3 regions of the Bradyrhizobium sp. AUGA SZCCT0169 genome follow, and region 1 is predicted to be linked to each of the others. Evidence: predicted binding sites of a transcription regulator. Region 1 holds the regulator's gene; each other region holds the start of a gene.
What was found. Region 1 encodes LexA, which represses DNA repair genes until DNA is damaged. Its sites were predicted from a motif close to TGTTCNNNNTGTGTTCNG; they were not measured.

Region 1 (3,280 bases):
ATGTCGTGCATTTCAGCCAGGCCTATGCCGGCGTGCTCGGCCATTTCCGCGAAATCTACCTGTCATCGACGATCGGGCTTCGAAAGCCCGATGCGGCGGCCTATGATCATGTCGTCAAGGCGATCGGTGTTCCCGCCTCCCGCATCGTGTTCTTCGACGATTCCGCAGCAAATATCGACGGCGCGCAGGCGCGCGGCCTGGCCGCGGTGCATGTGACAGGGCCGGATGACGTCGCAAAGGCGCTTGCCGCGCTGGGAATTTGAGAGGGTGTTGCCGTGGCCCTGATGCCGGTCGTTGATGCACTGACCGCGATCCTTGCGGGCGCCGATCCCCTGGCGGAAGAAATGGCCGCACTCGACACCGCCTGGCATCGCGTCCTCGCGCGCGACCTTGCCGCAAAGCGCACGCAGCCGCCGCGGGCGATGTCGGCGATGGACGGCTATGCGGTGCGATCGGCCGATGCCGCCGACCTCTCCGCGCGGCTGAAGGTGATCGGCGAAGTCGCGGCGGGCCGCCCGTTCGAACGCCAGGTGGGCCCAGGAGAAGCGGTCAGGATTTTTACCGGCGGGGTGATCCCCGATGGCGCCGACGCCGTCATCATCCAGGAAGACACGGCCGCCAGCGGCGACCACATCACGATCACGGAAGTTGCAAGACCGGGACGGCATATCCGCGCCGCCGGCGCCGATTTCCGCGAGGGCGACGTGCTGCTCACCAGGGGAAGCCGCCTCACCGAACGCGATCTGTCGCTCGCCGCCGGCATGAACTATCCGGAACTCGCCGTGATCAGCCGCCCCAAGGTGGCGGTGCTCGCCACCGGCGACGAGCTGGTGATGCCGGGCTCGATCCCGGGCCCCGGCCAGATCGTCTACTCCAACGGCTACGCGCTGCGCGCGCTGGCGCGGGCCGAGGGCGCCGAAACCATTGATTTCGGCATCGCCGCCGACACGGTCGAGGCGACCACTGACGGCATCCGCCGCGCCCGCGCCTCGGGCGCCGACATCCTGATCACGATGGGCGGCGCCTCGGTCGGCGACCACGACCTCGTCAAGCGCTCGCTGGAGGCCGAGGGCGTCGCGATGGCGTTCTGGCGCATCGCGATGCGGCCGGGCAAGCCGATGATGCACGGGCGCCTCGGGGCGATGCGGGTGATCGGCCTGCCCGGCAATCCGGTCTCGTCCTATGTCTGCGGTTTCCTGTTTCTGGTGCCGCTGATTCGCGCGCTGTCGGGCCGAAAAACCATCCATCACGCGCGTGAGACCGCCCTGCTCGGCCGCGATCTTCCCGCCAACGACCAGCGCGAAGACTATCTTCGCGCACGGCTTGAGCAGCGCGAAGACGGTGCGTTGATCGCGGTGCCGGTGAGCCACCAGGATTCGTCGCTGCTTGGGAATCTCGCTGCGGCACGGGCGCTTTTGATACGTCCGCCGTTTGCGCCGGCGGTGCCTGAAGGCACGCCATGCGAGTTCCTGCGCCTGCCGGAATGACGCGTCCGGGCGGCCTGTTCGAGTGAACTCGGCGCGCGTTCACCTGAAATTAAGTGGTTGCGGAACATGTATCGAACATATAGTGTCCGTTCATGATTTGTTTCGAGAGCTAGTGTCTACAAATGGGAGTTTTGGACTTCCGAATTTGAGACCGCGGCCTCTGCAAGCTGAACGACCACGAATTACGACGCGCCAACCGGGGGATTGCTCGAGATGCTTACGCGCAAACAGTATGAACTTCTGCGTTTCATCAACGAACGGCTCAAGGAAGCCGGCGTGCCGCCCTCCTTCGACGAAATGAAGGATGCGCTCGACCTCCGCTCCAAATCCGGCATCCACCGCCTCATCACCGCCCTGGAAGAGCGCGGCTTCATCCGCCGCCTGCCCAACCGTGCCCGCGCCATCGAAGTCATCAAGCTGCCCGAGCTTGCGGGCGCCGGTAACGGCAACGGCCGCCGCGGCTTCACCCCGAGCGTCATCGAAGGCACGCTCGGCAAGGTCCGCGCCGCCAGCGCGCCCGCCGAGGACGATGGCAACCGTCCGGTCGCCGTTCCCGTCATGGGCCGGATCGCCGCCGGCACGCCGATCGAGGCGCTGCAGACCCGCAGCCACACCATCAGCGTACCGCCGGACATGCTCGGCTCCGGCGAACATTACGCGCTCGAAGTCCGCGGCGATTCCATGGTGGACGCCGGCATTCTCGACGGCGACATGGCGCTGATCCAGCGCAACGAGACCGCCGACACCGGCGATATCGTGGTGGCGCTGATCGACGAGGAGGAAGCCACCCTGAAACGCTTCCGCCGCCGCGGCGCCTCGATCGCGCTGGAGCCCGCCAACACCTCTTATGAAGTGCGCATCCTGCCGCCGAACCGGGTCCGGATTCAGGGCAAGCTGATCGGGCTGTACCGGAAGTACTGAGCGCGGCCCGCGCCAGATGCAAGCCGCGTTCGGCACCGCAAAAAAGCCCCGGCCATCGACCGGGGCTTTTCGTTGCCTGGACGTTGGGACAGCCTTAACCGTCGCGGTGCGCTTGCATACGTCCCACAATTGCCCAGAACGCAGCAAAAACTGGCGGCGTGAGCGCGCTGTTTGGTTTGAGGCGTGCTCGAAAGCGTGCGAACGGGGGGACGCGACGTGGTCAGCAATATGATCACCAAGATCACCTGGCAGCGGGCGGGCCTAGTGACCGAGCCGGGCCGCTACATGCTCCGGTTCGGCTGGCTGACAGTGACGGCGGAAGATCTCGCGATCTGGCAGCAATTTCCGGAGGCTGCGTTCACGCTGGTCGCGCTGCCCGGGATTGCCGACGACGGACGGGAGCAATTCCATCTCGGCGCCTTCGAACTGCCGCTGCCGCCGATGCCTGAAAATCCGCAGCCGCCGTAGCGCGTTTGTGATCGGTTGCGCCGGCCTTTCCGTCGCACAAATGTCCAGAACAGGAATAGACTTTGCTCAAGTCCACTCTGATAGAGGCCAGCGCCTCGAGGGAGGCACGGGTCTTTATCTCTTACGAGGGAGCGATCCGATGTGTGACTATAGTTTGCACGCGATGGCAACGCGTCCTGCTGAGGTCGGCGAGACATTGATATCGACCACCTTCCGCGGCACCTCGACCCGCGGCTTTGCCAGCGAACGCGACCCCGCAGTCGCGGTCTGCATGCTGCCCGGGACCGAACTGGCCTTCGCGCAAGACGTCAAATACGACAACCGCTGGATCTGGACGCGGACGATCGGTTTTCGCGTCGGCAAGTTCAACACCATTGATCCGCATATCAAGGAACGTCACCACG
Region 2 (3,280 bases), on a different contig from region 1:
CCACCGACAATTCGCCGGTGAGGTACTTTCCGGTCAGCGATTTCGGATTGGCCATGACCTCGGCGGGCGTGCCTTGCGCCACGATGTGGCCGCCATGCATGCCGGCGCCGGGGCCGATGTCGAGCACGAAATCGGCGAGGCGAATGGCGTCCTCGTCATGCTCGACCACGATCACGGTATTGCCGAGGTCGCGCAGCCGCTTCAGCGTTTCCAAGAGCCGCGCATTGTCGCGCTGGTGCAGGCCGATCGATGGCTCGTCCAGCACATAGAGCACGCCTGTCAGCCCCGAGCCGATCTGGGAGGCGAGGCGGATGCGCTGGCTTTCGCCGCCGCTGAGCGTACCGGACGAACGCGACAGCGTCAGATAATTGAGGCCGACGTCGAGCAGGAAGGACAGCCGCTCGCGGATCTCCTTCAGCACGCGGATGGCGATCTCGTTCTGCTGGGCGTTGAGCGCCTTTGGCACGCTCTCGAACCATTCGCCGGCGCGCTTGACCGAGAGTTCACTGATCTCGCCGATATGCTTGCCGCCGATCTTGACGCACAGCGCCTCCGGCTTCAGCCGGTAGCCGTGGCAGCCCTCGCAGGGGATGTCGGAAAAATACTTTGCCAGCTCCTCGCGTGCCCATTCGCTTTCGGTCTCGCGAAAACGGCGGTTGAGGTTGGTGATGACGCCCTCGAACGGTTTCTTGGTGTCGTAAGAGCGCACCCCGTCCTCATAGGAGAACTTGATCTCGTCGTCGCCGGAGCCATGAAGAATAGCGGCCTGCGTCTTCTTCGGCAGGTCCTTCCATTTGGTGTCGAGCGTGAACTTGTAGAATTTGCCGAGCGCGGTCAGCGTCTGGATGTAATAGGGCGAGGACGATTTGGACCAGGGCGCGATCGCGCCCTTGCGCAAGGTCAGCTCCTTGTCGGGGATGACGAGGTCTTCGTCGATATGCTGCTCGACGCCGAGGCCGCCGCAGGCCGGGCAGGCGCCATAGGGGTTGTTGAACGAGAACAGCCGGGGCTCGATCTCGGGAATGGTGAAGCCAGAAACCGGGCAGGCGAATTTCTCCGAAAACAAAATCCGTTCCGGGCCGGTCTTGTCGTGGATCTTTGCCGTTTTCTTGTCGGACTTCTTTTCCTCGGCAGCGCCCGCGGGCGCGTCGGCGTATTCGATCACCGCCAGGCCTTCAGCGAGTTTTAAGGCGGTCTCAAAGCTTTCGGCGAGGCGCTGGCCGATGTCGGGGCGGACCACGATGCGGTCGACGACGACGTCGATGTCGTGCGGGAATTTCTTGTCGAGCGTGGGCGCTTCGGCGAGCTCATAGAAGCTGCCGTCGATCTTGACGCGCTGGAAGCCCTTCTTGAGGTATTCGGCGAGCTCCTTCTTGTACTCGCCCTTGCGGCCGCGCGCGACCGGTGCCAGCAGGTAGAGCCGCGTGCCTTCGGGCAGCGCCAGCACGCGGTCGACCATCTGCGACACCAGCTGGCTCTCGATCGGCAGGCCCGTTGCGGGCGAATAGGGCACGCCGACGCGCGCCCATAGCAGGCGCATGTAGTCGTAGATCTCGGTAACGGTGCCGACCGTCGAGCGCGGGTTTTTCGACGTCGTCTTCTGCTCGATCGAGATCGCCGGCGACAGTCCGTCGATCTGGTCGACGTCGGGCTTCTGCATCATCTCGAGGAACTGGCGCGCATAGGCCGAGAGCGACTCGACGTAGCGGCGCTGACCCTCGGCATAGATGGTGTCGAAGGCGAGCGAGGATTTGCCGGAGCCGGACAGGCCCGTGAATACCGCAAGCTTGTCGCGGGGAATCTCGACGTCGATGTTTTTCAGATTGTGCTCGCGCGCGCCGCGGATCGTTATCGCGCGCGTTCCCGAGCCGGCGTTGGTTTGGCGCTTCGCCCTCAGCACTTCATCCATATCGGCATTTCCAGGCGCGTGGAGGCGCGCCACGTTGGGCGCGCATGGCCAGGGAAGACCTTAGCCGGGCGCCGATGGCAGAAAGCTGGAACGTAGGAAGAACGGGCCGGGATTTCCAGTGCTCGCAGCAAGCCATCAACGGTTTGTTTTGCAAGGAGTTGCCAAGGAATAGCAATGGCAGCAGATGGCAGCGGAACCGAGTGGATGGAACGCGCGGCAGGCAAGATGCCCTCAAACAAAAAGGCCGGCACGAGGCCGGCCTTTCGTTATTTGGTATTGGCGGTTCGCGTAGATCAGTACTTCGCGATGACCGGGCCGCCCCAACGATAGTTGACGCGGACGGTGACGAGATCGACGTCCTGACTGATGCGGTCGACCGTGGACACCAGACCAGCGGGCGTTGCGAAGGTCAGATTGCGATCGCCCATGAACATGTGATCGTATTCGACCGCGGCAGACCAGTTCGGGGCGAAGCCGTATTCGAGGCCGACACCGACGACGCCGCCCCAGCGGGTTTCCCTGGCCGAGTCGAAAATCACGTTGGTTCCGGTGAAGCGATGTTCGTAGCGATCCTCGGTGACTGCAGCGCCACCCTTCACGTACAGCAGGGCGTTATTCCAGGCGTAACCGACCTGACCGGTGAACAAGCCGAAGCTGCGGATGCGCGAGCGATCCGTCGCATCGCCCGGAGCCAGGATGAACTGCTGGCTTACGCGCGAGCCGCTGAAGTCGGCCCAGTTGCCCTGCGCTTCAAGACCGAAAACCCAGGAAGCCGCCTGCCAGCGATAGCCGATCTGACCACCGGCCGTGCCACCGGTCGCATCATGACATCCTTCGGCAAGGAGAGGACCAGCGACCGGAACGACGTCCCAGCACTTGTGGCTCGAACCCCAACCACCGTTGGCGCCGATGTAGAAACCGCTCCAGTCATAGACTGCCGCGATCATCGGGGGGGCCTTGGTGTAAGGACGCGCAGCGAGATCAGCCGCAGCGGCGGGAGCCGCAAAGGCAACGAGAGCAACAGTACCAAGCAAAAACTTCTTCATTTCAAATAGTCCCCAGTCCTTTGGTCGCTTCCCGTTGGTCCCGAAGCGTTTTTGTCCAAGACGCGAGCGCCGCGCCGCTGGACAAGCCATACGCCAATTCAACCGGAAATGCCGTCTCCGAAATGCAACACTCGCGGGCGAAGTGTAGACCTTCAAGGTAATGATTTGTTTAGAATATCCGCCACACAGCTCCCAGCTCCGCGCGGCTTCCGGCACGGAGCAAATACCGGAATACCGGCCGGGCGTCGATGACCTGAGGTTGCGTAGAACAAAACTGGAACAATGCTGCGGGCAATGCTATATGTGGATAACCGCTGCTTTGCCG
Region 3 (3,280 bases), on a different contig from region 1:
CTCGCCGGATCCCAGCGCCACAAATTGTCATTGGTCAATTCGGTCCCGCCCCACCAGCGGCGGATCGGGTTACGCCGGCTGAAATCTTCAGCCTGCGCCAAAACGGCCTCGCCGAGCGGGGTCAGCGACAGTTTGCTCTGCCTGTATCGCGCGAGGCGCGCAGCGTCATCGTGCATCTCATCCGTGAAAGTCCCCTCCTCAAGGCCGGCCACGGCAGGTGCCGGACCGCGCGCCAGCCCATCCAGCAGCTCGCCAACCTCCCAATAGCCGAATACACGTCGCGTGTTGCGCTTGTCGTGGCCCGGAAAGACGTCGAACGGAGTTGCGTCACCGGCAGCGACCAGTTCCAGCATTCGCATTTCGGTCGCGCCCAGGCCGGTTAAAGGCATGGGAAGTTCTTCGAGTAACTCCAGCACGACCTGTCGAAGCTGCGGCAGGGCGCTGACTTCCTTCTGAAGCAAATCAGCCCATTGTTGAGGTGTCGGCTGTCGATATGCCTGCCAGGCCAAACTGGCGGCTTCAAGATGCTCGTTCCGGATTTTGACAGCCGGAGGCTTCCATTCTGAAATCGCTTCCGGAACCTGTTTGGCAATGTCGACGTCTGCCTGGAATAGGGTCAGCTTCGAGACAATACGCTCACGCGAGCTCAAGCAATCCAGAAGCTGCACGAGGATGAGTTGCGCGTTGGGGGCCGGATCAAACCAGAATTCAACGGCTTCGCAGCGCTCGCAGAGATCGAGCGCCCCCATCCCTTTCAAATGAAACTCTCCAAGCCGGTGCGGTGGAAATTGGTCCAGCGAGCCCGGCCCCAACATGGCTTCCAGCTTCACGTCCGATGGCAACTCGTCCCAGACGAACCGGAAGCCAAGCGGAATAACGATATCGCCGACTCCGGCGCGCAGGAGACACCCGCCTGCCGAATCGCTCGATGTCAAAACCAACCGCGTCATGTCAGTTCACCCGCATACGCAAAACAAAACGGGCACTGAGAACGTCGGCAACTCAACGTCCTCAGCACCCGCTATGTCGAAACCCGGATCATGCGATCCGAGACTTCGGAAAGTGCTATTCGTCGGCCGGCTCTTCGCCGTCGGCGTCGCGCTCGGGGGGACCGGCGAGAATCTGTTCGGCGATCAGACCGGAGTTCTGGCGGATCGCGGCCTCGATCTTTGCGGTCATATCAGGGTTGGCCTTGAGGAACGCCTTCGAGTTCTCACGGCCCTGCCCGAGCCGCTGACTGTCATAGGAAAACCAGGCGCCGGACTTCTCGACGATGCCGGCCTTGACGCCGAGGTCGAGGATTTCGCCCATCTTGGAGACGCCCTCGCCATACATGATGTCGAATTCGACCTGCTTGAACGGCGGTGCCAGCTTGTTCTTTACGACCTTGACGCGGGTCTGGTTGCCGACGACTTCATCGCGCTCCTTGATCGCGCCGATGCGGCGGATGTCGAGGCGAACCGAGGCGTAAAATTTCAGCGCGTTGCCGCCGGTGGTGGTTTCGGGCGAGCCGTACATCACCCCGATCTTCATGCGGATCTGGTTGATGAAGATCACCATGGTGTTGGATTTGTTGATCGAGGCGGTGAGCTTGCGCAGCGCCTGGCTCATCAACCGCGCCTGCAGGCCGGGCAGCGCATCGCCCATCTCGCCTTCGAGTTCGGCCTTCGGCACCAGGGCAGCGACGGAGTCCACCACCAGCACATCGACCGCACCCGAGCGCACCAGCGTGTCGCAGATTTCCAGCGCCTGCTCACCGGTGTCGGGCTGCGAGATCAGGAGTTCGTCGATGTTGACGCCGAGCTTGCGGGCATAGACCGGGTCGAGCGCATGTTCGGCGTCGATGAAGGCGCAGATGCCGCCCTTCTTCTGGGCTTCGGCCACCGTGTGCAGCGCCAGCGTGGTCTTGCCTGATGATTCCGGCCCGTAGATTTCGACCACGCGGCCTTTCGGCAGGCCGCCGACGCCGAGCGCGATGTCCAGCCCAAGCGAGCCTGACGAAATCGTCTCGATATCCATCGAGCGATCGTTCTTGCCCAGCTTCATCACTGACCCCTTGCCGAACTGGCGCTCGATCTGGGAGAGCGCGGCGGACAGGGCCTTGGTCTTATCCATGGAGGATCCTTCGACGATACGCAGGGCAGTGGCGGACATGGGTGCTCCTTATGGCGGGGATTCGCTAGCGGGACAAACGGACGACGAGGGATCTAAAGGGATTCGATTGACGATGAGAACTTGTACCATCTTTGTTCTCTGTTCGCAATATGTTCTTTTAAGGTGAGCGGTCCCTCGCCCCTTCCGTCCCGGTCTAAGTTAATGATCCCTTTCGATTTTGAGGCGGCCCCTTTTGACCCTCACCAGCGCCGCGATGTTGCCGTGCTCTGTTCATCCCCCGAAGTGGGTAGTCCGGAGCCGGCCTGTTTCGACCCCTGATGGTGACCTGCCTTGAAGTGCGCAGCGGTATTTTTTGGAATGTTCACTTTGGAACCGACGCCCGGAAGCGGAATTTTATAGGATCGGACATGCAAACCCGACGGTTAGGACCCGTGAGCAACGAGGTTGTATCGTGCAGCGTCGCCGATCCGCTCCCCACACATTTGAAGATCGAATTGCAGCTGAGAAGGCCCGGTTGGAAGCGGAGGTAACCAAGCTCAAGCCTGGTCCTCAGAAGGACGTGCTGCTCAGGAAGATCAGGCAGCTAGAGACGGCCTCTCACATAAACGAGTGGCTTTCCTCTCCCGGACTTCAACCACCAGAACTAGCCTAGAAAGAGCAAGGCGGTTGGCGGCCCTCTTTCTTTTGCCGGAACGCTTTCGTGACGACTGTCACAGTCGCCTCGATAGCCGCTCGGCATGCTCGCTCCAGATCAACGGCGCACAAGGCGCCACAGCGGAGCGGGACCATGAATAACCAGAATGAAATTCGCGAACTGACCGATGCAGAGCGACTGAGCGACGATGCGCTTGAATCGGTCTCAGGGGGTAAAGTCGTTTCGAGGGGCGTCATCAATTCGAGCGCAATCAGCCTTCCGAAGCCCAGCTACCCGCCGGTCGCGTAAACGAGGTCGCCCGAGTCGGCTCTGCCCGTAGTTCTCCGACCGTGAACAAGGTTCCGAGCGTATTGCTATCCTGATCGTTGCTCTCTCCAGCAAGGCAAAACAGGGCGCGCTGTAGCAATCGAAGCCCTGCCGCCTGCCGTCCCATCGAAGCTGTCTTGGCGCGCCCCAAAGAAACGGCCCCAGCCTCGGGGAAGAGGCACTGGGGCCGCTTATGCTGCCGGG

Region 2: uvrA (excinuclease ABC subunit UvrA) is a predicted target of LexA. The motif match lies at 1,996-2,013, and genes of this name have one in related genera.
Region 3: recA (recombinase RecA) is a predicted target of LexA. The motif match lies at 2,255-2,272, and genes of this name have one in related genera.

What each region holds. Positions count from the first base shown of each region.
Region 1 is NZ_JAFCMC010000005.1:232,533-235,812, reverse strand. Features, by position in the region: gene JQ609_RS08575 (HAD family phosphatase) at 1-263, shown strand, start outside; gene glp (gephyrin-like molybdotransferase Glp) at 276-1,487, shown strand; gene lexA (transcriptional repressor LexA) at 1,701-2,408, shown strand; gene JQ609_RS08560 (hypothetical protein) at 2,637-2,876, shown strand; gene JQ609_RS08555 (hypothetical protein) at 3,016-3,280, shown strand, end outside.
Region 2 is NZ_JAFCMC010000020.1:59,425-62,704, reverse strand. Features, by position in the region: gene uvrA (excinuclease ABC subunit UvrA) at 1-1,909, opposite strand, end outside; gene JQ609_RS21855 (outer membrane protein) at 2,203-2,955, opposite strand.
Region 3 is NZ_JAFCMC010000006.1:46,519-49,798, forward strand. Features, by position in the region: gene JQ609_RS09430 (hypothetical protein) at 1-950, opposite strand, end outside; gene recA (recombinase RecA) at 1,066-2,154, opposite strand; gene JQ609_RS09440 (hypothetical protein) at 2,903-3,058, shown strand.